Regions from separate parts of the Roseovarius salis genome, predicted to be linked through region 3. Evidence: riboswitches for the same ligand, from Rfam matches in the RefSeq annotation. Region 3 holds a riboswitch; each other region holds the start of a gene.
The links. A riboswitch is a leader RNA that binds a small molecule or an ion and turns the genes downstream of it on or off. The one in region 3 is predicted to bind cobalamin.

Region 1: another riboswitch for cobalamin. It lies ahead of cobW (cobalamin biosynthesis protein CobW); the one in region 3 lies ahead of ACH13J_RS06425 (CbtB domain-containing protein).
Region 2: another riboswitch for cobalamin. It lies ahead of ACH13J_RS00035 (hypothetical protein); the one in region 3 lies ahead of ACH13J_RS06425 (CbtB domain-containing protein).

Annotation. Positions count from the first base shown of each region.
Region 1 covers NZ_JBISDG010000055.1:1,631-11,686, forward strand. The annotation lists gene cobN (cobaltochelatase subunit CobN) at 1-2,396, opposite strand, end outside; gene cobW (cobalamin biosynthesis protein CobW) at 2,442-3,500, opposite strand; cobalamin riboswitch at 3,603-3,821, opposite strand; gene ACH13J_RS16660 (hypothetical protein) at 3,882-4,067, opposite strand; gene ACH13J_RS16665 (ABC transporter permease subunit) at 4,297-5,601, opposite strand; gene ACH13J_RS16670 (ABC transporter permease subunit) at 5,598-6,611, opposite strand; gene ACH13J_RS16675 (hypothetical protein) at 6,709-7,119, opposite strand; gene ACH13J_RS16680 (ATP-binding cassette domain-containing protein) at 7,125-7,952, opposite strand; gene ACH13J_RS16685 (ATP-binding cassette domain-containing protein) at 7,949-8,731, opposite strand; gene ACH13J_RS16690 (ABC transporter substrate-binding protein) at 8,823-10,010, opposite strand.
Region 2 covers NZ_JBISDG010000001.1:3,138-13,193, forward strand. The annotation lists gene ACH13J_RS00020 (Mrp/NBP35 family ATP-binding protein) at 1-287, opposite strand, end outside; gene ACH13J_RS00025 (DUF1127 domain-containing protein) at 534-755, shown strand; gene ACH13J_RS00030 (ArgE/DapE family deacylase) at 1,017-2,306, shown strand; gene ACH13J_RS00035 (hypothetical protein) at 2,317-2,583, opposite strand; cobalamin riboswitch at 2,677-2,862, opposite strand; gene ACH13J_RS00040 (LysR substrate-binding domain-containing protein) at 2,974-3,858, shown strand; gene ACH13J_RS00045 (aldehyde dehydrogenase family protein) at 3,932-5,383, shown strand; gene ACH13J_RS00050 (membrane dipeptidase) at 5,380-6,363, shown strand; gene ACH13J_RS00055 (hypothetical protein) at 6,506-8,188, shown strand; gene ACH13J_RS00060 (DUF3726 domain-containing protein) at 8,185-8,838, shown strand; gene ACH13J_RS00065 (DUF2189 domain-containing protein) at 9,015-9,881, shown strand; gene ACH13J_RS00070 (proline racemase family protein) at 9,957-10,056, shown strand, end outside.
Region 3 covers NZ_JBISDG010000012.1:1,808-11,863, reverse strand. The annotation lists gene ACH13J_RS06480 (N-(5'-phosphoribosyl)anthranilate isomerase) at 1-14, shown strand, start outside; gene preA (NAD-dependent dihydropyrimidine dehydrogenase subunit PreA) at 66-1,370, opposite strand; gene ACH13J_RS06470 (NAD(P)-dependent oxidoreductase) at 1,395-2,717, opposite strand; gene ACH13J_RS06465 (FCD domain-containing protein) at 2,841-3,608, opposite strand; gene ACH13J_RS06460 (hypothetical protein) at 3,751-4,410, opposite strand; gene ACH13J_RS06455 (selenium-binding protein SBP56-related protein) at 4,414-5,814, opposite strand; gene cobO (cob(I)yrinic acid a,c-diamide adenosyltransferase) at 5,938-6,546, opposite strand; gene ACH13J_RS06445 (LrgB family protein) at 6,563-7,279, opposite strand; gene ACH13J_RS06440 (CidA/LrgA family protein) at 7,276-7,635, opposite strand; gene ACH13J_RS06435 (hypothetical protein) at 7,773-8,267, opposite strand; gene ACH13J_RS06430 (CbtA family protein) at 8,328-9,020, opposite strand; gene ACH13J_RS06425 (CbtB domain-containing protein) at 9,024-9,188, opposite strand; cobalamin riboswitch at 9,226-9,448, opposite strand; partial or broken gene ACH13J_RS06420 (AAA family ATPase) at 9,725-10,056, shown strand, end outside.

The DNA.
Region 1 (10,056 bases), on a different contig from region 3:
TCGACCACCAGATTGCGGGGCCAGTCGCCATGATCCTGCAGGTGGCGGCGTACAAGGTCCTCGGCCAGCCGCGTGCCCTGCGCGTGGGCGGCTCGGGTGGGCACGGCGCGCGGGTCGGTGGTGAAGAGGTTGCGCCCCGTCGGCAGCACGTCCGTTCGCCCGCGATAGGGCGAACCCGAGGGGCCGGCGGCGATGCGCCGCCCGTCGAGCGCGTCCAGCAGCGACGTCCGCTCGCCCCGCAGGGAATCGCCGGTGGCGAAGGGCGCCGCATCCACCATGTCTGCCCGGGCGCGCGCCCAGACATGCAGCCCCTCGCCGAACTGGCTCTCCTTGACGTCGCAGACGAAGCGGTCGATCCGGGTGATCGCCTCGGCGCTGCAGGCGGCGCGGTCGAGGCCCAGGTCATCCTCCACCCCGAGCGATTGCGCCTCCGTGCGGATGTCTGATTGAAGCCGGTCGCGGCGGCGCGGATCGAGCCCGTCGGCGTTGGAGAACTCGTCGAGCAGCGCCTCCAGCCGCGCCAGCCGGTCCGGCGTGCCGCTGCGGCGCATCGGCGGCGGAATATGGCCGAGCGTGACCGCCCCGATCCGGCGCTTGGCCTGCGCGGCCTCGCCGGGGTCATTGACGATGAAGGGATAGATGACCGGCAGGCTGCCGGTCAGCACCTCGGGCCAGCACGTCCCTGACAGGGCCACCGACTTGCCCGGCAGCCATTCCAGCGTGCCGTGCGCCCCGACATGCACCAGCGCGTCCACCCGCCCCCCGAGCCAGAGATAGAAGGCCACATAGGCGTGCCGGGGCGTGCGCGACAGGTCGTGATAGTCGTCCTCGCGCGTCTGTGCCATGCCGCGCTCGGGCTGCAGGGCCACGATCGCGTTGCCCAGTGCCAGCGCGGCGAAACGGAACGCGCCGTCGATACAGTCGGGGTCATCCTCCGGCCGGCCCCATGTGCGGGTCAACGCATCGCGCAGCGCCCGCGGGAGCGATTCCAGCGCCGCCTTGTAGGCGGCCACGTCCCATGTCGTCTCCCGCGCGAGCAGCGCCTGTTCCAGCGCCGCCGGGGCGTCGTCCACCCTGTACCCGGCCTGCCGCAGGTCATCGAGGATGGCCCGGGCCGAGGCCGGCGCATCGAGCCCCACCGCGTGCCCCATGTTCCAGTCCTTGCCGGGATAGGTGGACATCACCAGCGCCACGCGCCGCGCTGCCGCCGGCGTGCCGGCAAGCCGCAGCCAGCCATCGATCCGTGCCGCCGCGGCCGCGACGCGGTCGGCCTCGGGGCGATGCGCCGTGCGGGCGAACTGCAGGTGCGGGTCGGGCGCCTGCCGGTCCTTGAACGACACGACCCCGGCCATGATCCGCCCGTCCACCTCCGGCAGCACCACGTGCATCGCCAGATCTGCGGGCGACAGGCCGCGCTCGGCCTCGGCCCAGGCGTCCCGCCCGGCCGTGGACAGCGCCACCTGGAAAACCGGCACCTCCGCCGCGTCCAGCGGCGATGTGCCCGCGTCGCCCTTGCCCGAGAAGGCGGTGGCGTTGACGATCGCCGCGGGCGCGTGCGCGGCCACCTGCCGGCGCAGCCAGCCCGCCGCGTCCGGCGCCTTGAGCGAGGGCGCAAACAGCGCCGCGGTGTCATATCCCTTGTCACGCAAGGCCCCCATCAGCGCCTCGACGGGCCCGAGATCCGCCGAGACGAGGTAGGAGCGGTAGAAGACCACCAGAACCCGGGGTGTCTTCTGGCCTGAAATATCCTCGGGGGGGCTCGGCGCAGCCGAGCGGGGGGCAGACAGCCCCCCTCTGCCGCCGGACATGACCGCCACGGCCGGGCAGCACACCCCGTCTTCCGGCGTCCATGCGCCCACCGGTGGCAACGCCTTGGCCCCGCGCACCGGCCCGGCATAGAGCCCCGCGGCCAGCGCCATCTGCGACAATGCTGACTGCGCGGCCACCACGCCACCTGTATCGCACAGGTGCTGCAGCCGCCGCAGGGTCGACCGCGGCACCGTGGAATACGCGTCGAGCTGGGGGTCGTCCCGGCCGTCCGCGGGCAGCACGGCGAGGGCAATGCCCCGCGCCTCGGACAGCGCGCGGACCTGTTCCAGCCCGTAAGCCCAGTAGGGCACGCCGCCGATCAGCCGGATCAGGATGCCGCGGGCACCCGCAAGCGTCTGCTCGACGTATGTGTCCACGGACAAGGGGTGCTTGAGCGCCGCGAGGTTGGCCAGCCGAAGGCCGGGCAGCCGCCCCTGCACCCCGCCGCCGCGATGCCACGCGTCGGCGAACGCACCGAGATCGCTGTCCGAGAACGACAGCACGACGAGATCCGCAGGGTCCTGTCCGAGGTCTACGGGGGTCTCCGTCTCGTCGAGCCCGTGGCTTTCGCGAAAGATGACGTGCATGGCGGGCGGTCCGTGCGGATGGCGGGGCGTGGCCCCGGCGCGGTGTTACTCTGCGGGCTGGCCGGCCAGCGCGCCAAAGGCCGCGTGGATCGTCTCCGGCCGGATGTCGTCATGTTCGGCAATGACCACGAGGCGCCCCTGCCGCGGCTCACCGGGCTTCCAGGGGCGGTCGTACTGGTGGCGTACGCGCGGGCCGACCGCCTGCACCAGCAGGCGCATGGGCCGCCCCGCGACCGAGGCGTGGCCCTTCACCCGCAGGATGTTGTGGTCGCGCGCCAGCCGCTCGATCGCGCCGACCAGATCGGCGGGGTCGGCCAGCTCGGGCAAATCCACGACGATGGAGTCGAAATCCTCGTGATCGTGGTCATGGGGTTCGTCATGGTGCGAGGGGCGGGCGGCCATGTCGTCCTCGGCGGCGGCCTCCAGCCCGAGGATCACGCGCGGGTCGATGACGCCCTCGGCGACCTCGACCACGGGCAGGGGGCGCGGGGCCTGGGCGGCCACGGCCTGCTTGGCCTTGGCCACGCCTTCTGGTCCGGCAAGGTCGGGCTTGGTCAGCAGCACGATGTCGGCACAGGCGATCTGGTCCTCGAAAACCTCCGAGAGGGGCGTTTCGTGGTCGAGGCTGTCATCGGCGGCGCGCTGCGCGTCCACCGCGGCCACGTCGGGTGCGAAGCGGCCCGCGGCCACGGCCTCGGCGTCGGCCAGCGCGATCACCCCGTCCACGGTGATGCGCGAACGGATGTCGGGCCAGTCGAACGCCTTGAGCAGCGGTTTCGGCAACGCCAGGCCAGAGGTTTCGATCAGGATGTGGTCCGGGCGCGGGTCCAGCGCCATCAGCGACTCGATCGTGGGAATGAAGTCATCGGCCACGGTGCAGCAGATGCAGCCATTGGCCAGTTCCATGATGTTCTCGGCCGGACAGTCGGGGATGGCGCACCCCTTGAGGATCTCGCCGTCGACGCCCACGTCGCCGAACTCGTTGACCACCACGGCCAGCCGTCGGCCGCCGGGGTTTTCCATGAGGTTGCGGATCAGGGTCGTCTTGCCGGAGCCGAGAAAACCGGTGATCACGGTGACGGGCAGTTTGGCGAGGTCGGGCATCGGTCAGCCTCCGGTGCGTATGCTGTGTCAGGGACGGGGCGGCAAACCGGGCAGGGCCCCCTTGGGCGGGCCAACATCCCGACCCCGGCACACCCCGTCCGGCGAGTCGTCATGTCGCTGGCAGGTCTCCCGGCTTGCGGATCCCGGCCGCCTTGGGTGGCGGCCAACGGTCGCCCGGCCTTCCCGACCCGTTGGGCCAGTGGCGCTGCGGACGGCCTCTCCGGTCACGGTCGCGGGGGCGGCTGTGCTTGACCCGGGAGGCCGGGCTGGCACATTCCCTCTTCGCCTGTCTGGACAGGAACCAGCACAAATCTAATGATCCCGAAGGGCGGTGTTTGTCAAGCGACAGTGGCACGCGCGCCGGTGCCATTCGTCATGCCGTCAGTCGGCGCCGCTGTCGTGGACAGTGACCCCGTCCATTACCCGGCTGCCGAGATCGATCACGCCCATCTGGGCCGCGCTGACACTTGAGACCCCGAGTACCACGACCGCCGCCGTCAGCGTGACCCAGTCGACGCTGGCAGCGCCGGACGCGTCTCGGGTGAAAAGGCAGATCAGCTTGGTCATGGTCGGAACGCTCCGGCGTTTACAGGCACGGGCCGGCCATGGCCGTCCCGGCGCGGACAAGGGTTCGGTGGGATTGCGGCGATATTGTGACCCTGTCCGGGATTGCCGTGCATTTCGTTCAACCATGGCGGTATTGTCCCGCACAGGCCGTCAATCAGCTCGCCTGGCCGGATTGGCCATGACACGGAAACACGCGGTATGGGGCCGAACGCCCGATTCGGTTGCGCGTCTATTTCTCGGGGATCAGTCCACGCGGGCTGAAGCGCAGGACGAGGATCAGGATCAGCCCCATGGTCAGCAGCCGCATGTGTGCCGCGCTGTCCAGCAGGTGCGCCTTGAGCGCGCTGCCCTCGGCCATCGGCGCGGTCACCACGCTCATCAGCCAGTGGCCGACCGGTTCGACCTGCACCCAGCAGAACCAGATCAGAAAGCCCCCGAGCACGGCGCCGAAATTGTTGCCCGACCCGCCCACGATCACCATCACCCAGATCAGGAAGGTGAAGCGCAGCGGCTGGTAGGCGGTGGGGATGAGCTGGCCGTCGAGCGTCGTCATCATCGCCCCGGCGATACCGCAACATGCCGAGCCAAGGATGAATACCTGCAGGTGGCGCCGGGTGACATCCTTGCCCATCGCCTCGGACGCCGTTTCGTTGTCACGGATCGCACGCATCATCCGGCCCCACGGGCTGTTGAGCGCCAGCTGCGCCAGCACGAGAATGATAACGAGCGCGACGGCAAAAAGCGCGGCGTAGCTGAGCTTGATATACAGCGAAGAGGCCGTGACCGGGTCAAGGCCGAGACCCGCGGCCGTCTCGACGAAGCCGGGGTCGTTCTGCAGGTCGCGCTCGTAGGGCACGGGCCGCGGCAGTCCCGAAACGTTCTTGACGCCGCGCGACAGCCAATCCTCGTTCTTGAGAACGGCGAGAATGATTTCCGCGATGCCGAGCGTGGCAATGGCGAGGTAGTCGGAACGCAGGCCGAGCGCGGCCTTGCCGATGATCCATGCGGCACCGGCCGCCAGCAATCCGCCCACCGGCCATGATAGCAGGATCGGCAGGCCAAGACCGCCCAGATACCCGGTGCCCGCGGGGTTGACGTCCTCGACCGCCTCGACGCCGGGGTCGAACACCCAGCGGTACAGAAAGAAGCCGCCGACAAGCACCGCCACGACCGTGATCGTGCGCAGGCGCGACGGCGCCATGCGGCGCAGCACCAGCGTTGCGGCCACGATGACGCCCGCGCCGGTGGCCAGCCCGACCATGACCCGGGCGCCACCGGCGGCCCACGCGTCCACGGTGGGTGGCATCGACACCAGCACGGCGGCCAGACCGCCAAGCGCGACGAACCCCATCACGCCCACGTTGAAAAGACCCGCGAACCCCCATTGCAGGTTCACGCCCATCGACATGATGGCCGACACAAGCCCCATGTTGAGGATGAGCAGCGCCGTTGACCAGCTCTGCACGAATCCCGTCAGCAGGATCAGTGTCGCGACCAGCGCGAAAAGGGAGACGTTCCTGGTGATCTCGCTCATACCGCTTTCCCCCGGAAGAGGCCCGTGGGCCGGAATATCAGGACGATCAGAAGGATGACGAAGCTGACGGCGAACTTGTAGTCGGTGGACAGCAGTTGCACGAGCCCCGAAGGCTCGAGCGCCTCAGGCAACAGGTAGCCCAGAACCTTTTTCCACGCATAGGTGATCATCACCTCGGAAAAGGCGATGACGAAGCCCCCGGCGATGGCGCCCAGCGGGCTGCCCAGCCCGCCCACGATCGCCGAGGCGAATATGGGCAGCAAAAGCTGGAAGTAGGTGAACGGCTTGAAGCTCTTGTCTAGGCCGTAAAGAACCCCCGCGACGGTGGCCAGCGCCGCAACGAGCAGCCACGTGACCATCACCACCCGGTCCGGGTTGATGCCCGACAGCAACGCGAGATCCTCGTTGTCGGAAAAGGCCCGCATGGACTTGCCCGTGCGGGTGCGGTTGAGAAACCAGAACAGCAGCGCCACAACGATCACCGCCGTGACGACGGTCAACCCCTGCGTGGTCTTGAGCGCCAGCCCCTCGTCGAGGCCCGTCATCTGCTTGAACTCGCGCGCGGTGATGATGAAACGCTCCCCGTCGGCGAAACGCTGTTCCCCGGGTCCGATGATGAAGCGCACGAGGCCGTTGAGCACGAACATCACCCCGATGGATACGATGACGAGGATCACGGGCTTGGCCCTTTGCCGCCGGTAGAACCGGAACACCGCCTTGTCCGTGAACAGCAGCAACCCCATGCAGAAAAGGATGCCCACCGGTAGCGCCAGCAACGCGGTCGGTAACGGTCCCAGCCCGATGCCTGCCGCCTGCAACCACCACGTGACGAGGATCGTCACCATCGTGCCGAAGGCCATCGTATCGCCGTGGGCGAAGTTGGAAAACCTCAGGATGCCGTAAACCAGCGTCACTCCGAGCGCGCCAAGCGCCAACTGGCTCCCATAGGCGATAGCGGGCACGAGCACGAAGTTGGACAGGGCCACGACGGCGTTGAGAAGGTCTGTCATGCACGTCCTCCCCTTGGCCGCGCAACACGCCCGCTGGCCGGCGCCGACGTGTCGGGAACCGGGGGCGCTCCCGCGGCTTCATCCACGGTGACGGCATTCATGCCGGCTGTCCCCCCTTTTCACAGCGTCCCGTCCTGTAGGTCTTGCCGCGCGATCCGCCGGGACCGCTGGCAAACACCTCGCCGTCGGAGGCAACGATGATCTCCGTCTCGTCGCGGAGGGTGTAGATCCGCGCCGCGCCCTCGCTCTTCACCTCAAGCGGGCGGGACGGCGGCCGCCCCGCCTCGAGCAGCAACACGTTTCGGCGTCGTCCCTGCTGCCGCTGGAGCGCGAAGCGCCACGGCGCGGCGGTCCCGTCGCCGGTGAGGGTGCAGGTCCAGATATAGCTTTGATCCAGCGCGGCAAGCATGGCATCGTGGTCAGCGCCCGTTGGGGGGCGGGGCGGCTCTGCCCCGCCGCACCCGGCCAGAAGAGCCGCTGCCGCGGCGGTGTGAAGGAACCCTCGCATCTCCATCATCCCCCCAGAAAACTCTGGCGCACCTCCGCGTCGGCCAGCAATTCCTTGCCCGTGCCGGTGTGCGCGTTGCGCCCCTGAACCATGACATACCCCTTGTCGGCGATCTCCAGCGCCTGCCGGGCATTCTGCTCGACCATCAGTATCGGGATCCCGGTGCGGCTGACCTCGATGATCCGGTCGAAAAGTTCGTCCATCACGATGGGGCTGACGCCCGCCGTCGGTTCGTCAAGCATCAGAACCTTGGGTTCGGTCATCAGGGCCCGACCGACCGCCACCTGCTGGCGCTGCCCGCCAGAGAGTTCACCTGCGGGCTGGCGTCGTTTTTCCCGCAGGATCGGGAACAGGTCATAGACCTGCTCCATCGTGCCGGAAATGTCATCGGTGCGGATGAATGCCCCCATCTCGAGGTTTTCCTCGACCGTCATCGTGGTGAATATGTTGTTGTTTTGCGGCACGAAGCCCATGCCCTGCGGCACCCGGGCCTGCGGGCTGAGCCCGGTGATGTCCACGCCGTCGAGCCGCACGCGGCCCTCGCGCAGGTGAAGCATTCCGAACAGCGCCTTCATTGCCGTCGACTTGCCGGCGCCGTTGGGGCCGACGATCACCGCGATCTCGCCGCGGTCCACCGCGATGGTACAATCGTGCAGGATGTCCGGCCCGGACTTGCCGTACCCGCCGGTCATGTGTTCGCCGGTCAGGAACGCGCCGCCCGGCGCGGGCTCGGCCTCCCGGCCGTCGCGCAAGGGCAATTCTCCCGCCCCGGCAGGGTTGGTGATCGTCCGGTCCTTGTTGCCCCTGTCATCGCGGTAGGGATTGCCGGTCATGTGCCAAGGGCCTCCTTGTTCTTGAGCCCGGTGCCCAGATACGCCTCGATGACCTGCTCGTTGGCCTTGATCTCGTCCAGCGTGCCCTCGGCCAGCACCTTTCCCTCGGCCATGCAGATAACCGGGTCGCAGATGCGGCCGATGAAATCCATGTCATGCTCGATCACCACGAAGGTGTAACCGCGCTCGCGGTTGAGTTGCAGGATGGCCTCAGCGATCGTGTTCAGCAGCGTACGGTTCACCCCGGCGCCGACCTCGTCGAGAAAGACGATCCGCGCGTCGGTCATCATGGTGCGCCCGAGTTCCAGCAGCTTCTTCTGTCCTCCCGACACCTCGCCCGCCTTTTGCTCGGCAAGGTGCGAGATGGTGAGAAACTCGAGCACTTCGTCGGCCTTCGCACGCAGGGCGCGTTCTTCCTCGGCGATGCGGCGGCGGCCGAACCACGTGTTCCACAGCCGCTCGCCCGACTGGCTGCCGGGCACCATCATCAGGTTTTCCCGGCAGGTCATCGATGCGAATTCGTGCGCGATCTGGAATGTGCGCAGAAGCCCCTTGTGGAACAGCGTGTGCGGCGGCAGGCCGGTGATGTCCTCCCCGGCCATGGTCACCCGGCCCGAGGTCGGTTTAAGAACGCCTGCTATCACGTTGAAAAGGGTTGTCTTTCCGGCACCGTTTGGCCCGATCAGCCCGGTTATGGTGCCCGCGCGCACCTCAAGGCTGGCGCCATCGACGGCGTGGAAACCCCCGAAATGCTTGTGAACGTCCTCCACGACGATCATCGCTGTCCCCCGCGGGGCGTTGCCCCGGTTCTTGATATTGGACCGGCCCCGTCATGATCCGGGGCCGGCCAGTCCGTGCATGCGGCGGGGATCAGCGGTACTGAACCGTGGTGATCTCGCCGTCCTCGAAAATGATCTCGCGGTAGTTGCCGGCCGATTCGCCCGGGCCGATCAGCTCGACCGCGGTTGCGCCGACGTAGTCGATGTCGCCGCCATCGGCAATGATCTCGAGCGCCTTGCCCAGCTCGCCGGGAAAGATCTTCTCGCCCGGGGCGTTGGCCACGTCCATCACGTGCCCCTTGTAGTCGGCCGACTCGGGCGATCCGGCGGCCTGCATCGCAAGCATCATCAGCGCCGCCGCATCATAGCTTTCAGGCGCGAAGGGCGAGGTCGCCTCGAAGCTGTCGCCGACCATTTCCTGGAACTTCGCCTTTCCGGGGCTGTCGGTGCCGGGGTGCTGGCCGGTCGAGCCGTCGATCGCGGAGCCGAAATTTTCCTCCAGCGCGGTGCCGATCATGCCGTCGGGGAAATGGAACGTGTCGAAGGCACCGGTATCCAGCGCCGCGCGCACGACGCCGCTGCCGCCCTGGTCGACATAGCCCGCGACAACCAACCTGTCGCCGCCGGCGGAGGCCAGCGCGCCCACCTCTGCAGAGTAGTCGGCCTTGCCGTCCTCGTGGGCGGCGTTGATCGTCACGGTGCCGCCCATCTCCTCGTAGGCCGATGCGAAGCTGTCTGCCAGACCCTTGCCGTAGTCGTTGTTGGTGTAGGTAACGGCCACTTCCTCGATCCCGCGCTCCATCAGGATCTTGGCCATCACCTCGCCCTGCCGCGCGTCCGACGGGGCCGTGCGGAAGAACAGCCCGTCATCCTCGGCGGTCGAGAGCGCGGGCGAGGTCGCCGACGGCGAGATCATGACCACACCGTTGGGCACCGCCACGTTGCTGAGCACCGCGCCGGTCACGCCCGAACAGTCCGCGCCCATGATGCCCTTGACGCCCTCCGACGTGACGAGCCGCTCGGCCGCGGTGGTTGCGGCCCCTGAATCGATGCAGGTAGAGTCCGCACGGACTGGTTCCACCATTTTGCCGTCCAGCAGGTTGCCGCTTTCGGACACTTCCTCCATGGCCATCTCGGCGGCCGCGGCCATGTGCGGCGTCAGTGACTCGATGGGGCCGGTGAAGCCCAGCACGATACCGATCTTGACGGCGTGATCGTCTGCCGCGGCCGTGCCCGCCGCCAGCGCCAGTGCGGTGGTGGATACCAGAAGCTTTCTCATCTGTGTCTCTCCCTGTGTATGCGTATTCCGGTGCGGAGCGTATTTC
Region 2 (10,056 bases), on a different contig from region 3:
GAGGGGGCCGACTGGTCCTTTGCCGTCTGCTTGGGCTGCTGTGTCGGCGCGGTCAGCGCGACCGAGGCGCTCTCGACGCCCTCGACGGACGCCGCGGCCCGCTCCGCCGCGGCGCGCAGCGGCTCCATCTGCTTTGCGACCTCGGCGTTCGGTGCCTCTATCACGAATCGCGCCTTGCCGCCCTCGACGGCCAGCGCGCGCACGAGATCACGCGACACCAGGTTTCCCCCGTCGGGCAGCTCCAGCTGCCTGAGCCGCTCAAGGATGGCTTCACGAATTTCCGTCATGCCCGTTCTCCCATCAGTCCTGCCGCAAGAGGTGGCAGAAATTTCCCCATGCGCAAGGGGCCGTCATGACGCGCCGAAAATAACGGCGGGATGCCCGATTTTAGGTCAGTGAAGCTTATGCATTTGCTGCATAGCAGCAATGTTGTCGCAGGGGATTGTGCGCTCGCAGCATAGGCTTATTCTTATGATCAACGAAACGAAGCGAAAGCACGCTGCGCGTGCAGCACACGCGAAAGGAAAACCGGAATGAACATGGCCACCGCAAACCGCAGGAGCATTGCCCCCTCGGCCATGGCGCTGGAGATCAGCTCGCGCGTGTATCATGCGACGCAGGCCGTGCACGATTACATGTGGTATCGCGCCACGCTACGCGAATTGTCCCGCCTCGACGCGACCCAGCTGGCTGACCTCGGCCTGCGCCGCGCGGAGCTGAAGCGGACAGCGCGCGAGGCGGTATACGGGCGGTAACACGAAGAGTTCAGGTGTTCCCTCCTCCTCCCTGGAACGCCTGTCAACGGCGGCGGCCTCTCTCCTCCTCCCTGGGGCCGCCGCCATAACAACCCGGGCCATCGGCCCGACGGAACGTTCGGCCCCTCTCCTCCTCCCTGGGGTCAGACGTCAAGGAACGGCGGCGCCTCTCCTCCTCCCGGGCGCCGCCGTTTTTTGTCTGCCGGTTGACGTTTGACGCACGCGCTGCTCCTCTGCCGCGAAAGGGCAAGGAGCACCGGAATGTCCGGCATACCAGCAACCGCCGTTCGCGCGATCCTCGATGCCGTCGAGGCCGGCCGCACCGAGCGGGCGGAATTCCTCGGGGAACTGACGCGCATCGCCAGCCGCCGGCACGCCGAGGACGGCGCGCTGGACCACATGTCCGCCGCCCTATCGGCACGGGGCTGGGACGTGGACGACTGGACCGTTCCGGTGGCCGCGCTGTCGGATCAACCGGGGTTCTGCGATGCTGCGGGCGAGGTCGCCGAGATCCGCTCCGTCACCGGCACGCTGTCGCCCGAGCACCCATCGGGGCGGTCGCTCATCCTGCAAGGGCACGTCGATGTCGTGCCCGAAGGCCCCGGGGAAATGTGGACCACCCCGCCCTATCAGCCTGAAATCCGTGACGGATGGATGCACGGCCGAGGCGCCGGGGACATGAAGGCCGGCAAGGCCGCCGCGCTCTTCGCGGTCGATGCGATCCGTCAGGCCGGGTTCGAACCCGACGGGCGGCTGCACTATCAATCCGTGGTCGAGGAAGAGAGCACCGGCCTTGGCGCCCTGGCCACGCTGGCCCGCGGCTACCGGGCCGATTGTGTCCTGATCCCCGAGCCGACCGGCCACACGCTCGTCCGTGCACAGGTGGGCGTCGTCTGGTTCCGGCTTCGGGTGCGGGGGCGGCCGGTCCACGTTGCCGAGGCGGGGAGCGGCAGCAACGCGATCATGGCCGCCTATCACCTGCTCGATGCGCTCCAGCGCATGGCGGACGACTGGAATACCGAGGCCGTACGCCACCCGGTTTACGCCGACGCGCACCATCCTCTCAATTTCAACGCGGGCACCATACGGGGCGGCGACTGGGCCTCCAGCGTGCCCGCCTGGTGCGAGGTCGAATGCCGGATGGGCCTGCTGCCCGGAACGCCGGTCGCCGAGGCCAAGACGCGCATCGCCGAGACGGTGCAGCAGGCCGCGGAAACCCATCCGTTCCTTCGCTCGAACCCGCCCGAGATCACATGGAACGGCTTTCAGGCCGACGGCTACGTGCTGGAAAACGCCGCCGGGCCCGAGGCAGCCCTGTCATCGGCCTACCAGACGGTGTTCGACACGCCCGGCCCCGAGGACCGCCTGATGACCGCCCTCACCGATACCCGGTTCTACGGCCTCTACCACGGCATACCGAGCCTCTGTTTCGGCCCCGTCGCGGAAAACATTCACGGGTTCGACGAACGTGTCCACATGGACTCGCTCACCGCCTGCACGGGGGTGATCGCGCTGTTCATCGCGGAATGGTGCGGCCTGCGGGACGCCTGAGCGCGGCGGTTCAGTGAATGGCCCGGCGACGTCGGCGCCGCATCTCCGGCGCCACCGGCTGCGCCGCCTGCCGCAGGAAACGGACGAATGCACAGGCGGCCGCGCTTTCGGCGTTCTGCGCGGCCCGGCTGGCCAGCGCGGCGCGCGCCTCGGCCGGTGTCGCCTCTCCGTCCAGTCCGAAAACCCATTCCAGGAACCAAAGCCGCGCGATGCCGTCGGCCTCGTCTCCCTTGGCTGCACTGCGCTCCAGCCCGTGCAGTATGCGCGTGGCGGTCATCTTCTCTCTCCCACGGCCGCACCCCGGGCCGTATTGGGGCGGAGCAAGGCAGAGACATGTGCCGGAGGCCACACGCCCGCGCCGCCCTCCGCAGCTCGACGGTTTTCCGAGGCTGGTTTCCGGGCTTGCGGGTCCGGATACGGGCACCTTCCCGGACATGCCGTCCAGTGGCGTTTCGCCCATATCCCCCTGACTTACCGTTGCGGGGGCAGCGCCGGAATTTCACCGGCTTCCCAATTCTCCGCCCGTCGGGGCGGCACCTCGAGCGCTCAGTGTGTCACCGATAAGCACGTCGCACAAGACTGCATCGCGCCGGGCGCATGGGGTCTTGCACCGTGGCGGAATTCGGCACAGCCTCATGCAACGCGGCTGCCGAGGGGATATCCGGAATTGGCCATCAAGATCGAGATGCTCCGCTGTTTCCGCGCCGTGGCCGAACACGGAACTCTCGCCGACGCGGCCGATGCGCTCGGGCGGACCCCATCGGCCATCTCGATGATGCTGCGACAATTCGAGGACAATGTCGGCGCGCCGCTGTTCGAGACGGGCCGCAAGTCACGGCTTACCGTGCTGGGCGAACAGATCTACCGCGAGGCCACGCGCGAGTTGGACCATTTCGAACGAACCGTGGCGGCGATCGAGGGGCTGGCCCGGGCCGAGCGCGGGCATGTCCGGGTGATCGCCACGCCATCCATCGCGCAGGTCGTCATGCCGCCCATCCTGCGGCGCTACATGCACGGCCATCCCGGCGTGCGGATCGACATGCGCGACAACGACTCCGCGACGATCGAGCAGGAACTGCTGGCCGAACGCGCCGATATCGCGCTGGCCAGCCTCGGCGAGGTTCCAGGCTTCGACAGGGCGCCGCTCTTTTCCGACCGGTTCGGCGCCGTCTGCCGGGCGGATCACCCCCTCGCCGGCGACTGGGACGACCTGACATGGGCCGACCTGCGCGGCATCGATTTCATCGCCAACGGCCTTTGTGCCCAGATCCGCGACGCGGCGTTCCAGCCGATACTGGAGGCCGCCCGGCTGAGCGTGGCCAATACCGGCTCGATCCTGGGCCTCGTGCGCGCGGGGCTGGGCATCACGGTCCTGCCCGAGCTGGCCGTGCTGCCCGATTTCGCGGATTTGAGGTTCCTGCCGCTGCGCGACAGCGCGGCCCGCCGCGAGGTGTTCCTTTTCACGCCACCTGCCGCGCTGCAGACACCCGTGACCCGCGAAATGGCGGCCTGTATCCGCGCTGCGCGATTAAGCCCGGGTGAAATTTCCTAAAGTATTTTGCATTTGATCTGAAATCGCATCCATGCCCATATCGCGGCAACGCCCCACACAACGGCAGGATGAAATGACAGACAGCCACCACAACTTTATCGCCGGTCAATGGGTTGCCGGACAGGACGAGATCGAGAACCGCAACCCCTCGGACCTGTCCGACCTCGTCGGCCTCTACGCACAGGCCGCGCCGGACCAGCTGGACGCGGCGATCGCCGCCGCCAAGGACGCGCAGGCGCAATGGGCTGCCCGGGGCATGGAGCACAAGCAATCCGTGCTCATGGCCATCGGCACGGAATTGATGGCCCGGGCCGAGGAGCTGGGCACGCTGCTGTCGCGCGAGGAGGGCAAGCCCTTTGCCGAGGGCAAGGGCGAAGTCTACCGCGCCGGCCAGTTCTTTACCTACTACGCCCATGAAACCCTGCGACAGCTGGGCGAGAACGCCGACAGCGTCCGCCCCGACATCGAGGTCGATATCCGGCGCGAGCCGGTGGGCACCGTCGCCGTCATTTCCCCGTGGAACTTTCCCATCGCGACGGCCAGCTGGAAGATCGCCCCGGCGCTTGCCTTCGGCAACGCCGTCATCTGGAAACCGGCCAACCTCACCCCCGCCCTTGCCGTGGCGCTGACCGAGATCATCAGCCGGCAGGACATCCCCGACGGGCTGTTCAACCTTGTCATGGGCGCGGGCCGCGACGTGGGCCAGCGGCTGGTTGAAAGCCGTGAGATCGATGCCATCTCCTTCACCGGCTCCGTTCCCGTGGGGCGCGGCATCGCCGCCGCGGCGGTGCAGAATTTCACCAAGCTGCAGATGGAGATGGGCTCAAAGAACGCGCTTGCCGTGATGGACGACGCCGATCTCGATCTCGCCGTGACACTGGCGCTCGGCGGCGCCTTCGGCGGCACGGGACAGAAATGCACCGCCTCCTCGCGCCTCATCGTGCATGACAGGGTGCACGATGCCTTCGTGGACAAGCTCGTCGCCGGGGCGCAGGCGATGAAGGTGGGCAACGCGCTCGCCGAGGGCACCCAGATGGGGCCGGTGGTCAGCCAACAGCAATTGCAGGAAAACCTCGACTACGTCGCGCTGGGCAAGTCCGAGGGGGCCGAGCTCGCCTGCGGCGGGGCGCGGCTCAACATGGAAACCGAAGGGTATTACATGTCGCCCGGCGTCTTCCTGAACAGCCGCAACGATATGGCGATAAACCGCGAAGAGATGTTCGCCCCCCTGGCCGCCGTCATCCGCGTCTCCGGCTACGAGGAGGCGCTGGCCACCGTTAACGACACCGAGTTCGGCCTGACCTCAGGCATCGTCACGCGCGATCTTGCCCGCGCCACCCATTTCCGCCGCAACGCCCAGACCGGGGTTGTCACCGTCAACCTGCCCACCGCCGGCACCGACTACCACGTCCCCTTCGGCGGCCGCGGCATGAGTTCCTACGGCCCGCGTGAACAGGGCACCTATGCGCGCGAGTTCTACACCACGGTCAAGACGGCCTACATCTCGGCAGGGGCGCCGCGATGACCCACCGGATCGACTGCCTGCAATACGCCAACTGGTCGGAAAAGGTGTTCCGCCAGTTGCGCGAGGGCGGCGTCGACGCGGTGCATGTCACGATTTCCTACCACGAGAATTTCCGGGAAACCGTGCTCAACCTCGAGCGCTGGAACCGCTGGTTCGAACGGTTCCCCGACCTCGTCTTCCACGGCGAAACCGGCGACGACGTGCGCCGGGCGCGCGAAACCGGCCGGACCGCCGTCTTCTTCGGCTTCCAGAACCCCGCCCCGATCGAGGACGACATCGGGCTCGTGGAAATCCTGCACAAGCTCGGCGCACGGTTCATGCAACTGTCCTACAACAACCAGTCGCTGCTGGCGACGGGCTGCTACGAGTCCGAAGACCCCGGCATCACCCGCATGGGCCGCGAGGTCATCCGCGAGATGAACCGCGTGGGGCTGGTGATCGACATGAGCCATTCCGCCGACCGCTCCACCATCGAGGCCGCCGAACTGTCCCGGCGCCCCATCGCCATCACCCACGCCAACCTGCATGACTGGCACCCCGCCCTGCGCAACAAGCGCGACGACGTGGTGCGCGCGGTGACCGGGAACGGCGGCATGATGGGGTTCTCGCTCTACCCGCACCACCTCAAGGACGGCTCGGAGTGCACGCTGGAAAGCTTCTGCGACATGGTGGCCATGGCGGCCGAGCGATTCGGCGCCGAGCATTTCGGCATCGGCTCCGACCTGTGCCAGGACCAGCCCGACAGCGTTGTGGAATGGATGCGCAGCGGCCGGTGGACGAAACGGGTCGACTACGGCGAAGGCTCCGCCGACGCGCCGGGCTTTCCGCCGCAGCCTGCATGGTTCCGCGACAACCGCGATTTCGGTAACATGGAGCAAGGGCTCCGTGCCCGGGGATTTGACGAAACGGAGGTGGCAGGCCTGATGGGCGAAAACTGGTTGCGCTTCTTCGACGAGAATTTCGGGCCCGGGCGGACATGAGGGGCCGAGGCGTCCTGCCCATTCCGCGCGGGCCCGGGGCCTCTTCTTGGGCCAAGTACCCCGGGGGAGTCGCGCCCCCGGCGCGACGGGGGCAGCGCCCCCGCCCCGGACCGGCCCACGCCGCGGCAACGGGGATGGCGGGATGACGGGCGCCGTCGCCCCCCGCCCGCCCGGCACGGTGATGAAACTGGCCCGGCTCGGCGCGTTCCACCAGACACGGCTCAGCTTCATGCGCCAGCTCCTGCGGCGCCTGCAAGGCGGGGCATGGCGGTTCGAGACACGCGCCTTCGACATCGACGACCGCGGGGTGGGGCATGCCGTCTATACCGCCCACGGCCCCGCGCGCAGCTATTCGCTGGTCGCTTTCGCGCATGATTTGCCCGACGAAATGCGCTCCGACCGCGTGATCGCCACGGCATGGGACGCGACATTCACCCTTTTCGACGGGGTTCCTTCGGCGGACGACATCGCCCGGCTGCGGGCCAATGTGCCGCGGCAGGAGGCCGGGCGCGTCAGCCAGCGCGAATTGTCCCTGTCGCGCGCCAACCGCTCGGTGCGCCTGTGGGATCACGTGGTCGACAGCCTCGCCGCGGGCCGCCAGCCCGACGCGGAACGAGTGGCCGAGGTGGGCTACCTGATGCGCACCACGGCCGTCTACGGCTCGGGCAAGTTCGGCGCGGCCGACCGGGAATACCTCTCCGGCCGCGAGGAATGCCGCGGCCCCTTCCAGGTCGAGATGCTGTCGGTCTACCTCACCCGCGCCTTCGTGATGGATCTCGTCGAGCACATGGCAAGGTGCCGGGCCCCCGGCACCGCGGTTCCGCTCGACCCCGCCCTGCGCCGGCGGTTCGGCATCGGCAACTCCACCGGGCTCGGCATGGCACCCTTCCTGGTGACCCATCCCGCGCTGCTCAACAGCTGGATCGCCGCGCGCGAGGAGGCGCTGGCGCGGGTGCGGTCCCTGCCGCGCGCGTCCGAGGCCGAGGTGGACCGTTTCCGAGCCGTGGCGGAACGGGCACGCCTGCACGCGGCCGGCTGGCGGTCGGCCCATCCGGTGCAGGTCGAGAAACTCGCCGCGCTGCGCGCCGACCTTGACGCGCTTCTGGCACATGCCGAATCCGCGGACCTTGCCTCCGACCAGCCCTGGAACCGGCTCTGGCTCTGGGCGGAGAAAGCGCTCTCGCTGGAGGGACAGGAGCAGCTTGTCTCGCTTCTGCTGGAGCCTTACGGGCATCTCGTGGACGGGTTGGCGGACTGCATGGCGGCAGACGAATTCGCCACATGGACCATCGACGGCGCCATGCGGGTTTCGCAGTTGCGGCGCATCGTGGAGGACATCTACGGCTGGGCGCTCGAAACCGACTGGACCGCGCGCGGGCCGCGCGCGCGGGTCTGGTACGTATCGGAGGAAAAGCTGGAGCCGCGCCTCGGCGAGCGCTTCGAGGAAGAGCTGGCCCCCTATGAACAACCCCTCTGCCCCGGACGCGATGCTGCGCGGCTGCATGCGGACCTTGCCGCGGCCGGCGACGGCCCGCTGGCGGCGTTCCTGCTGCGCCACCCCGAGCACCGGCATATCGCGCGGCGGGCCCAGATCGCCGCGCGCCTCCCCTATGCCGAGATCCGCGACAACACCATCGACGCCGCGATGCTGCCGATCGACATGTTGCGCATGAAACTCAGCTTCTTCGGCGCGTGCCATTTCGACCCGCGCTCTGACCGCTGGGTGCGGATCAACATGTACCAGAACGCCCCGTTCCCGCACGAGCTGGCCGAACTCCCGGCCGATGACTGGACATGGCCGCCCCTGCCGGAGGCCGCGCAGTGACATGGTCGCTCAACGAGATCGAAAACCTCGCGCGCAAGGCGGCACGCGGGGCCGGCATGGACTGGGGCCCGGCCGAGGAGGCCGGCCGCGCAACGCGCTGGCTGTGCGCCGCCGGCTGGCCCGGGGCCGAGGCGCTGGCAGAATTGCTGGCGCGAAACGACGGGGCGCCGTGGGACAGCCTGCGCCCGCGTACCGGGCAAGACCCGTGGCAGGCAACCGGCGGAACGCTCTGCCCGGTGGCGGCCGGCACGGCGATTTGCGACTGGGCGCACGAATGGGCCGGCGGCGGCACGGCCCGGCTCGGGCGCACCGCGCAACCGATCCTGCTGATCCCGTTCATGGCCATGGCGGCCGATCTGGCGGGGGCCCGGCTCGGGATCGGATGGCAGGGGGTGACCGTGACCCGAGGTGACGGGCTCACCCGCGTCGATATCACCGACATGGCGGCCTTGCGCAAGTCATCCGTGGACGCCGTGCATGTCGGCCCCGCCACGCACACCCGAGGCGAGCGCGTCACGCGCGCCTACCGCGCCACCGTTCCGGCGGAGACGGCGCGCGCGCTGGCGCAGTTGGCCCATCGCACCTATGCGCCGGCCACGCCCGAAAGCAGGCTCTCCGGGGCGGGCGCGGGGCTTTCCGACAACGACTGACGCGAGGCCGCGCCTTCACGTCCGGGTGAGTCCCCTCGCCAGAAGCAGCCGAAAATGCAACAATTCGACACCGGAAGACAAAGAACCGGCGGGGCGCGGCCCCGGCTGCGCCCTGCCCTCACCCGTCCGGGACGGGCCTGACAGGACTGTCCCGGCAAGCGATCGGGAGGTCGATCATGGTCAAGACAATCGGAAATCCGCTGACATGGCTGTTCCAGGGCGCGTCCGGGACGGGCAAGGCCGTCGGCAGCGCGACCGGGGCCCTCGGCAGCGGGCTCACCCGCCCGCCCGCGACGAACCGGATCGGGCTTGCGAACATTCGCGCGGCCCTGCGCAAGGGCGCCGCCGACTTTTCGCGGTTCCGCAGCGACGTGATGTTCCTCGTGCTGATCTACCCCGCCATCGGCATTGCCCTGTCCGTCATGGCGTTCGACAGGGCGTTGTTGCCGATGATCTTTCCCATGGCGGCAGGCTTCCTGCTGCTGGGGCCGGTGGCGGCCGTGGGCCTCTACGAGATGAGCCGTCAGGGCGAGACCGCGTCGGATGTCGGCTGGGGCGCCGCGTTCGGCGTGTTGCGGGCACGCAATGTCGGCCCCGTGCTGGCGATGGCCTTTTACCTGTTCGTCATTTTCGCCGTCTGGATGCTGGCGGCACTGTTCATCTACGGCTGGACGCTCGGGCCGGAACCGCCGGCATCGGCGACGGCCTTTCTGAGCGATGTCTTCACCACGCCTGCCGGCTGGGCCATGGTCGTGATCGGGGTTGGCGTCGGATTCGTCTTCGCGGCCGGCGTGCTCGTCGTCAGCCTGATTTCGCTGCCGATGCTCATCGACCAGCATGTGGGCCTGCCGATTGCCGTTGCCACCTCCCTGCAGGTCGCCCGGGAAAACCCGGTGACGGTTGCCTGCTGGGGGGGCGTGGTGGCCACGCTGATGGTGCTGGGCACGCTGCCGGTCTTTCTGGGCCTGATCGTCGTGCTGCCGATCCTCGGCCACGCGACGTGGCATCTCTACCGCGCTGCCGTGCCGCGCACCCCGGGCTGACACCGGCGCGCGGCACGACGGTCTTTTCCGGCGCGCGTGGGTGTCCTACTGTGCCGCGCGAAAGGGAAGGGTTGCGTGCGCGCGAAACGGATGATCACCGCCGTCGAGGCCCACGCCGAGGGCGAGCCGGGCCGCGTCGTCACGGCAGGGGTGCCGCCCCTGCCCGGCGCCAGCG
Region 3 (10,056 bases):
GAATGCTGTTCTGAAAAATTCGCGAATTTTTCAGAACGGAGATTTTTCGCGAAAAATCTCCGCGCCTATTCGGCCGCGCATTTGCCGGGGTTGTTGGGGTGTGTTGTCCAGTTGGCGTATTCTCCGGGCACGATCTGCCCCGTGCGTTCGTCTACCGCGCCGGGTTCCAGTTGTTCCATGGTTATGCAGCCCTCGACCGGGCAGACATTGACGCACAGGTTGCAGGCCACGCATTCCGAGTCGATGACCTCGAACACCCGGTCCTCCGACATCGAGATCGCCTGGTGGCTGGTATCCTCGCACGCCGCATAGCAGCGGCCGCACTTGATGCACAGGTCCTGGTCGATCCGCGCCTTGGTGACATAGTTCAGGTTCAGGTGCTGCCAGTCGGAAAGGTTCGGTACCGCCCGCCCGACGACCTGATCGACGGAGTCGAAGCCCTTTTCGTCCATGTATTGCGACAGGCCCGAGATCATCTCCTGCACGATCTTGAAGCCATAGGTCATTGCTGCCGTGCAGACCTGCACGTTGCCCGCGCCGAGCGTCATGAATTCCGCCGCGTCACGCCAGGTGCTCACCCCGCCAATGCCGGAAATCGGCAGGCCCTGAAGCTCGGGCGTGCGGGCGATCTCGGCCACCATGTTGAGCGCGATGGGCTTGACCGCCGGCCCGCAATAGCCGCCATGCGCGCCCTTGCCGTCGATCGTGGGCTCGGGGGCGAACATGTCGAGGTTCACACCGGTGATCGAGTTGATCGTGTTGATGAGGCTCACCGCGTCGGCGCCGCCGTCCTTCGCTGCCTGCGCGGGCTTGCGGATATCGGTGATGTTGGGCGTGAGCTTCACGATCACCGGCAGGTCGCTGTGTTTCTTGCACCACTCGGTGACCTGCTGCACGTAATCCGGCACCTGGCCCACGGCCGACCCCATGCCGCGTTCGCTCATCCCGTGGGGGCAGCCGAAATTGAGTTCGACCCCGTCGCAGCCCGTGTCGGCAACGCGGGCGAGAATCTCCTTCCAGCTGTCCTCGTTCACCGGCACCATCAACGATGCGACGATGGCGCGGTCAGGGTAGTCCTTCTTTACCCGCGCGATCTCGTCGAGGTTGGTCTGCAACGGCCTGTCGGTGATGAGCTCGATGTTGTTGAGGCCCAGGAGTTGGCGATCGGCTCCCCAGATCGCACCGTAGCGCGGGCCGTTGACGTTGACGATGGGCGGGCCGTCCTCGCCCAGGGTTTTCCATACCACGCCGCCCCAGCCGGCCTCGAAGGCGCGGCGCACGTTGTATTCCTTGTCCGTGGGCGGCGCCGACGCCAGCCAGAACGGGTTGGGCGAGGTGATGCCGACGAAGTTCGTCTCGAGATTGGCCATTGTGCTGGTCTCCCCTGGCTCGGCTCAGCCGGTCAGGCTGGCGTGAATGTCCTCTGCGGCGTCGCGGCCCTCGGCCACCGCCGTCACGGTGAGGTCGTCGCCGCCGGCAGCGCAGTCGCCCCCGGCCCAGACCCCGTCGAGCGATGTGCGACCCGCACGCGTGACCTTGATCTTGCGACCGTCGAGATCCGGCAGGTTGCCACCTTGCAGCGTCTGGCCGATGGCCTTGAACACCTGGTCGGCGGGCAGGCGGAACCGCTCGCCCGTGGGTTCGAGTTCGTCATCTGTGTATTCGAACTCCACCTCGCGCACCTTGCCATTGCCGTGGATGGCCACCGGCGCCGCGTTGGTGATGATCCTTACCCCCTTGGAGGCGGCAAGATCCTGTTCGTAAACGCTGGCGTTCATGCGCTCGCGCCCGCGGCGATAGACGAGGGTGACGTTCAGCGCCCCCAGAAGCCGCGCCTGCACGGCCGCGTCGATCGCCGTCATGCCGCCGCCGATCACCACCACGTCGCGCCCCACGGGCATCCTTGACAGGTCCGCGGCCTGCCGCAGCTCGGCGATGAAACCGACGGCGTCGGCGATCCCGTCCTTGTCCTCGTTCTCCAGACCGAGCGCGTTGACCCCGCCCAGGCCGATCCCCAGGAAAACCGCGTCGTAGCTGTCGCGCAACGCGCCGAGCGTGAGATCCTCCCCGAGCCTGCGGCCCGTTTCGACGGTAATGCCGCCGATCTGCAGCAGCCAGTCCACCTCGGCCTGTGCGAAGTCGTCGACGGTCTTGTAGGCGGCGATGCCGTATTCGTTCAGACCGCCGGGCTTTTCATGGCCATCATAGAGGGTGATGTCGTGGCCGTGCATCGCAAGACGGTGCGCGCAGGCGAGGCCCGCGGGCCCCGCACCGACCACTGCCACGCGTTTTCCGGTGGGCGCGGCACGGCTGAAGGGATGGCTGTTCGTGGCCATCAGCGTGTCGGTGGCATAGCGCTGAAGTTGACCGATCAGCACCGGCTTGCCCTCCGCGATCTCGCGCACGCAGGCTTCCTCGCACAGCGTTTCCGTCGGGCAGACGCGGGCGCACATGCCGCCCAGGATGTTCTGCGTCAGGATCGTCTTGGCCGCCGCCTCGGGCGTTCCGGTGGCGATCTGGCGGATGAAAAGTGGGATGTCGATTTCCGTCGGGCAGGCCGTGATGCAGGGTGCGTCATGGCAGAAGTAGCACCGGTCCGCGGCCACGAGCGCCTCGTGGTCATCAAGCGGGGGATGCAGGTCGGCGAAGTTGTTCTCGTACTCCTCGGGCCGGAGCCGTCCGGCGGCGATCCCGGGGGTCAGCGCGCTATGGGTCAATGTGTCCTCCCCTGCTGGACGTCTTTTGGGGGAGTATGCCACAGGATTATTTTTTATCAAATGGTAAAAAATGGGCAGTGCGCACACGCCGGCACCGCCCGGCGTCTGGCCGCATCCGGCCGCTCAGCGAGATTGCTCGTGTTCCAGCCGCTGCCGGGCGATCGCCTCGTTGCGCTCGGCGCGCTGCTGGTCGGCAAGGGCACGTTCGACGTAACTCAGATGGGCCTCGACCGCGGCCCGGGCGGCGGCCCCGTCGCGCGCCTGCAGCGCCGCGTTTATCGCGCGGTGCTGGTCGAGCAGGGCACCGCGCGTGGTGTGCTGCTTGAACATGACCTGACGATTGTAGAAGACACCCTCGCGCAGGAGCTGGAACATCGAGCGCATCATGTGCAGCATCACCACGTTATGGCTGGCCTCGATGATGGACATGTGGAACTCCGCGTCCAGCCGGGCCTCGCGGTCGGGTTCGGTCCGGGCGTGGGCTGCCTCCATCTTCGCGAAGATCTCGCCCACCACTGCGAGATCGGTATCGGAGGCCAGCCGCGCCGCGCGCTCGGCCGCCAGCCCCTCGAGATCGCGGCGAAAGGCGACGTAGTCGAAGACCGCTTCGCCATGGTCGGAAAACAACCGTATCAGCGCGTCGGAAAACGCGTTCCCCAGCACGTCGGCGACGTAGATGCCGGCCCCGGCGCGCGTCGTGAGCAGGCCCTTGTCCTGAAGTTCCGCCACCGCGTCCCGCAGAGACGGGCGGGAAACACCCAGCCTTTCGGCCAGGTCGCGTTCCGCGGGCAGCCGCTCGCCGGGGCGGAGTATGCCGCGCAGGATGAGCTTCTCGATCTGTCGTGTTACCGCGTCTGAGAGCTTTTCCGGAGTGACTTTCTGAAATGGCATCGGCATGGTCCTGGTCGGGGCGGTTTCGCCGGGGGCGCTGCCCCCGTCGCGCCCTTGGCGCGACTCCCCCGGAGTATTTCAGGCAAGATGAAGCGTGATCCGGGGAGCGATCCGGTATGTTTGCCCGGACCGGCCGCCACGGTCAATGCAGCGCGACAAGCGATATCACGCCCACCAGGACCAGGCTGGCGGCCCAGATCGTGTCGAGGTTGAACCAGCTCCTGCTCAGGAATCGCAACCCCAGCCAGCGATAGACGCCGACGGCCAGCGCGCCGCCCGCCAACGTCATCGCCACGGTGTGCGTGACCGCCACGGCGAGTGCCGCGCCGGTGTCGGAGGACATCAGCGCGAAGGCGGCGCGATGGCCCGTGCCCTCCTGTGAAAGGTCGCACAGGCCCAGGTATATCGGCACCAGCATCAGCCCCGCACCGTGCGCCATGGCCGCAAGGAAGGACCACAAGGCCAGCCGGGACGGGGGCACGCGGGCGAGAAACCGCGGATGCCGGCGCGTGACCAGCAGGTAAATCCCCATCGCGATCACGAGGACCGCCGCCCCGACCTGGATCTCGCGCTGCCAGTCCACCAGCAGGAGCATCGCCGAAAACGGCAGCAGGATCGCCGTCATCGCCACGAGGTGCCCCGCCCCAAGGGCCAGCAGTGCACGCCAGAGCCTGTGGCCGTCGCGCTCCATGAGCGCGGCCGATACTGCCAGCGGCCATCCCATGCCGGGGTTGAGGCCGTGATAGAGACCGGAGGCGATCACGGCCCACCAAAGGGCCGCGACCGTGCTTGCGTCCTCCACGGATCAGACGGAGGGGTAACAGAAACTGTCGGTGGAGCAGTCTCCGCCCTCCAGCCGGATCTGGTGGGCGCGGTAGCCGTCGGGGAACTCCACCCAGAAATCGGGGTCGAGGTCAAGCCCGCCGCCATCGCCCGCGCGCGCCATCACCATCGCCGCGCCGCGTTCGCCCGGGTAGAACTGGTCATCCCAAGTGGAATAGAGCGAATTCGTCCAGTAGACCCGCTTGCCGTCGCGGCTGATCTCGACCATCTGCGGGCCATAGCCGAACGGCTTGCCGTTGGGGTGCTTGGTCTTCTTGACGATCCCGCCGATCTCGACCTTGCCGGCCAGCTTGGGGTTCATCGGGTCGGACACGTCATACTGGTGCATCTCGCCGGTGCCCCAGCAGGCCACGTAAAGGAACCGGTCGTCGAGGCTGAGGTCGATATCCGTCACCAGGGGCGGCACCGCCTCGAACCCTTTGAGAAGCTCGGGCAGGTCGTCGGCAGCAGCGGGTTGGGGGTCGATGGTGATGGTCTTCCTGGCCTCGAAGGTGCCGTCCTCCTTCTGCCACCAGGTGAAGATCGCGCCCTGAAGGTTGGTGGTGTCCACGACCACGCCGCAGAAGCCGTAATCCTTGGCCGGGTCGTGCGCGGGCCGGATTTCCAGTGCCATCTGGTGGTTCTCGCCGAGGTCGATGGTCTGGACGTTGCGGCGCTCGCGCAGGTTCCAGAAATGGATCTTGTGGCCATACTTGTTGGACAGCAGGTCCTCGGGGACGAGTCCGTTCTCGAACTGCGGCGGCAGGCCCCATTCGGAACTGACCATGTAGTCGCGCGGCAGGTTCCACCAGAAATCGTAGTGTTTCTCCTGCTGGCCGCGGTCCATCTCGTACCGGCCGAGGATCTCGAAGCTCTCGCAATCCATGATGAATATTCCCGGCGGGCCGTCGGTGCCATCCTCGCCACCTCCGCCAAGGGTGGACACGTATATCCCCTCCGGTCCGCAATGGATGGTGTGCGGGCGGGAATAGCCGGTCTTGGCGAACACCTCCTCGGGCTCGATGATCTTGTGGATCTTGGCCTCCAGCGGCTCCTTGACGTCGATCACGTAAATGCGCGACGACCGGATGCCGGGAATGATGAGGTACCGCCGTTCCAGGAACGCGTGCCCCGAGAGAGGTGACAGCGACGACGAACAGGCGTTCCAGCCGAAATGGTGAAACTCGTCACCCTTGTTCGGCATGATGACCTTGTGGACGATGTCGCCATAGTTTTTCGACCCCGGGTCGACGTCGATGATGGCAAGCCCGTCGGGCTGCGACCCGTCCGGGCTGAGCATCAGCGTGAAGGCGAGCTTCTCGGCCGGTGCGTCCATCGCGATCTTGGGGGTGGGGTAGAATGTCGGATCCGGTCTCAAATTCATTTTGCATTTCCTCCCTGTCAGGCGTGGGCCGCGGGCTTGTCCCGGCCCTGAGCCTTTGGGGATGTTGACATGCAATGCGGATTCAGGAAACGGAAATCTGCCTTGGTCGGCCGCCGGGGGCGGTCAGTACTCCACCCCGAGTTGCGCCTTCACGCCCGAGCGGAACGGGTGCTTGATCATCTCCATCTCCGTGACCAGGTCGGCGATCTCCACGAGATCGTCCTTGGCGTTCCGCCCGGTCAGGACGACATGGGTCATGTGCGGCTTTTCCTCCGCGAGGAACTGGACCACCTCGGCGATGTCGATATAGTCGTAGCGCAGCGCGATGTTGATCTCGTCGAGCAGGACCATCCGGTTCGAGTCGTCCCGGATCAGGTTCTTGGCGGTCTCCCATGCCGCCTGTGCCATCTCGATGTCGCGGGCGCGGTCCTGCGTCTCCCAGGTGAATCCCTCGCCCATGGTGTGAAACGCGCAGACATCCGGGAACCTTTGGGTGATCAGGTCGCGTTCTCCGGTGCTCATGCCGCCCTTGATGAACTGGACGACGGCGCACTGCATGCCGTGGGCGATACAGCGGAATATCATGCCGAAGGCGGCGGATGACTTGCCCTTGCCCTTGCCGGTGTGGACGATGATCAGGCCCTTTTCCTCGGTCTTGGTGGACATGATGCGGTCGCGCGCGGCCTTCTTCTTGGCCATCTTTGCCGCGTGGCGTTCGCTGTCGTCGCTCATCTGGCGCGCCTCCCCTTCATTGGAACAGTGCCAGTACATAAGGCGCGATGATGGCGGTCAGCAAGGCGTTGAGCCCCATGCCGATCCCTGCGAAGGCGCCCGCGGTCTCGTTCACCTGAAAGGCCCGGGCGGTGCCGATGCCATGGGCGGCGACGCCGACCGAAAAGCCCCGCGCGCGCCAGTCGGTGACGCGCAGACCGTTCATCAGCGGCGTCACGATCACCGCGCCGATGATCCCCGTCAGGATCACCAGCGCCGCCGTCAGGGTGGGCAGGCCGCCAAGCTGTTCGGCGATCCCGATGGCGACCGGCGCCGTGGTCGACTTGGGTGCGAGCGAGGCCAGCGCGGCCCCCTCCACCCCGAGGGCTCGCGCGATCCATAGCGCCGAGACCACCGCCGTGACCGACCCCACCGCCAGCGCGCCGGCCATCGGCAGCAGCGTGCGGCGGACATGGTGCAGGTTGGTGTAAAGCGGCCCCGCCAGAGCCACCGTTGCCGGGCCCAGCATGAAATGAACGAACTGCGCGCCTTCGAAATAGGTCGCGTAGGGTGTTTCCGTGGCCCATAGCACCGCGGCGAGAAGAGCCATGGCCACCAGGACCGGGTTGACCAGCGGGTTGCGCCCCGCCGCGCGGAACGCCGTGTCGCCGACGAGGTAGGCCGCCAGCGTCGCCGTCAGCCAGATAAGCGGCCCCTCGCGCAGATAGGACCAGATGTCGGGCAGGTCCGTCATTCGGTCTTCTCCGCGTTGCCCGTGAGCCGGGCCAGCCAGACGAAGGTGAGCGCGCCGGTCACAAGTGCGAGCACCGTGCTGGCCACCAGTGCAAGCAGCAGTGCCGGCCCGGACTCGCCGAGCGCCTCGGCGTGGCTGATGACGCCGACGCCAGCGGGCACGAAAAGCAGTGACAGATGGGCGAGTATGCCCTGCGAGGTCGGCAGGATGCGGTCGGCGAGCTTCCGGCTGGCGATGAACCCCGCCAACAGCAGCGCCATGCCGATCACGGGCCCGGGGATGGGCAGGGCCAGCGCGCGGGCCAGAACCTCGCCGGCCAGCTGCGCCGCGAGTATGATCGCGATGTTGAGTATCATGGCAGCCTCCGGACCGTTCGTGCGGGGCGATCATATGGCCTGTTGGGCGAAAGAAAAGGGCCGCGTCGGTCCCGGGCGCACCCGGCGAGGGGAGCCTCGCAAAGCGTGGCGGCTGGGCCGTTGCGGTCGCGGCTGAGTTACTCGATTGAAAATGTCGTGGTCGCCTCGACGGCGGTGCCGTTCACGGTCAGTTGGCCGTGATCGTTTGCATTGAGTGTCACGCGGAGTTGGTGCTCGCCCTTGGGCAGCGCCGACAGGTGAAACCAGCGGGCATAGGCGCGGGCGATCTTGACACCGTTGAGGTAGACATGGGCGTGACCTTCGCCGGGCACGTGCGGGCCGTTCACCGACCTGGGGGCGAAGGTGAAGTTCTCGGTCGCGATCTCGAGGTTCCGGCTCCGTGGTCCGTCGGGGTGCACCACGATTTCAAGCCCGGGCGCGGGCCCCGCGACCTCGGTCATTTTCGAATGGTCTTGGTCGCCGTCGCCATGGTCGTGGGCGGCATGATCGTGCACGGCATCGTTGCCATGCGCATGCCCCTCGACCGTTGCGCCCGTCGTGGCGGCGACCATGAATCCGAGACCGGCGCCGAAAAACAAACCGATGATGAGAAAGACGAAGTGTCGGGGCATCACGTGCTCCTCCTGCGCGGCGCGGGCGGCACACGGACCGCCCGTGCCTGGCTTGGTGGCTCAGGCCGCAGCCGGGGCCTGGGTCGCCTCGCGCTGCCAGAAATACCCGGCGAGTGCGCCCAGAACGACCCACACGGCCAAGCCGACGCCAAGCGCGCGGCTGGCGAACAGCGCGGCGATCTCGGGCGGGACCGGGCCGGCAAAGCTGTCGGGATGCGGGGCGCCGACCGCGTGCGGCGCAACGATCAGGACTGCTGCCGCGCCCCATGCTGCCCAGCTCCGGCCGAAACCGATCAGCCCCAACCCCGCAGCCGTGGCCGCCACGGTGGACCACCACCAGACTTGCCGTGCACCGATGTCGCCCGCGGCCACGCCCGGCACCTCGGGGGGCAAGGAGACGGCGGGCGCAAGGTGGAACGCGGCAAACCCCGCAATCCCCCAGACAAGCCCGGTGCGGGCGTCGATCCGCACACCCCGGTCCGCGGCCAGTGCCATCACCGCGACAAGCATCAGCGCATAACCCACGTAGATCAGCGCAGAAAACAGCACGCTCAGCCCGTCGCGAACGGGGCTGAACCCCGGAAGGTCCGGGTCGGCGCTGACGGCATCGCCGCCGAAATGAACGAGTTCGCCGGATTCATAGAGTTCGGCGTGCAGTAGCACCGGCTGCACGAAAGCGAACTGCAACGCGGCCGCTATCAGGCCCGCGCAGAAGCCAGCGAGCAGCGCGCTGGTCAGGATTCTCTGGAGCATGGATCAGTGGCAGGGAAAGCCGGTCGCGTGGCGCACGTCATGGGCGGAATCGTGCAGCGCGGCCGCCTGCACATGCCCGGCGACGGAGAGGATGCCGAGCCCAAGCCCGAGGGCGGTCAGGACCGGAAGAATTGCGGATTTGGATGCCGATTGAACCAGTGCGGTCATGTCTTCTACTCTCTTTTCGCGCCCCACACCCGGGGCTGGATGCCATCGCGCAAAGGCTGGTCTCCTGGCTCGCGGGTCGTCGCCTTGTCTGCCGCCTTCCCGGGCATGAGCGCCCAGTGGCATCTTGGCAGGGGCTCGCCGCTCACAGTCGCGGGGGCGGCTGACGCATGGGCGCCCTGTTTGGGTCCGCCGGCACGTCATTCCCATTTCGTCCCCGGATGCGTCGCACCCGATACGGGACCCTTGCATGTCTCGGTATGAAGCGGGCGCGCCGTTGCGTCAAGGCAGATTCCGACGCCCGGTGTTACAGTGGCGGCATGGCCGCGTGGCTGCCGCGGTTTGTTTCCCGATCCCCGACGCTGACCGGCATCACGCGCGGCGCCTTGCGCATCCGCGGTGCGGCGGCAATATCTTGTGGATAACCGTCAGCTGCAAGCCACATGGTGGGGTTTGCCGTTGACAGGTTGCGCCTGAGCGCATCTGATGGCGACCCAAGACCGGAATCACCGGCGCCAGACCGACCGAGAGGGCACGCCGTGCAGTTTTCCAAGCTCAGGCTGACAGGCTTCAAAAGCTTCGTTGACCCCACCGACCTGCTGATCCAGCCGGGCCTGACGGGCGTGGTGGGGCCCAATGGCTGCGGCAAGTCCAACCTGCTTGAGGCGCTTCGCTGGGTCATGGGAGAGAACCGGCCCACCTCGATGCGCGGCTCGGGCATGGAGGATGTGATCTTTGCCGGGGCGGCGACGCGCCCGGCCCGGAACTATGCCGAGGTCGCGGTTCATATCGACAACACGGACCGGCTGGCGCCGGCGGGGTTCAACGATGCCGACCACCTCGAGATCGTCCGCCGCATCACCCGCGACGT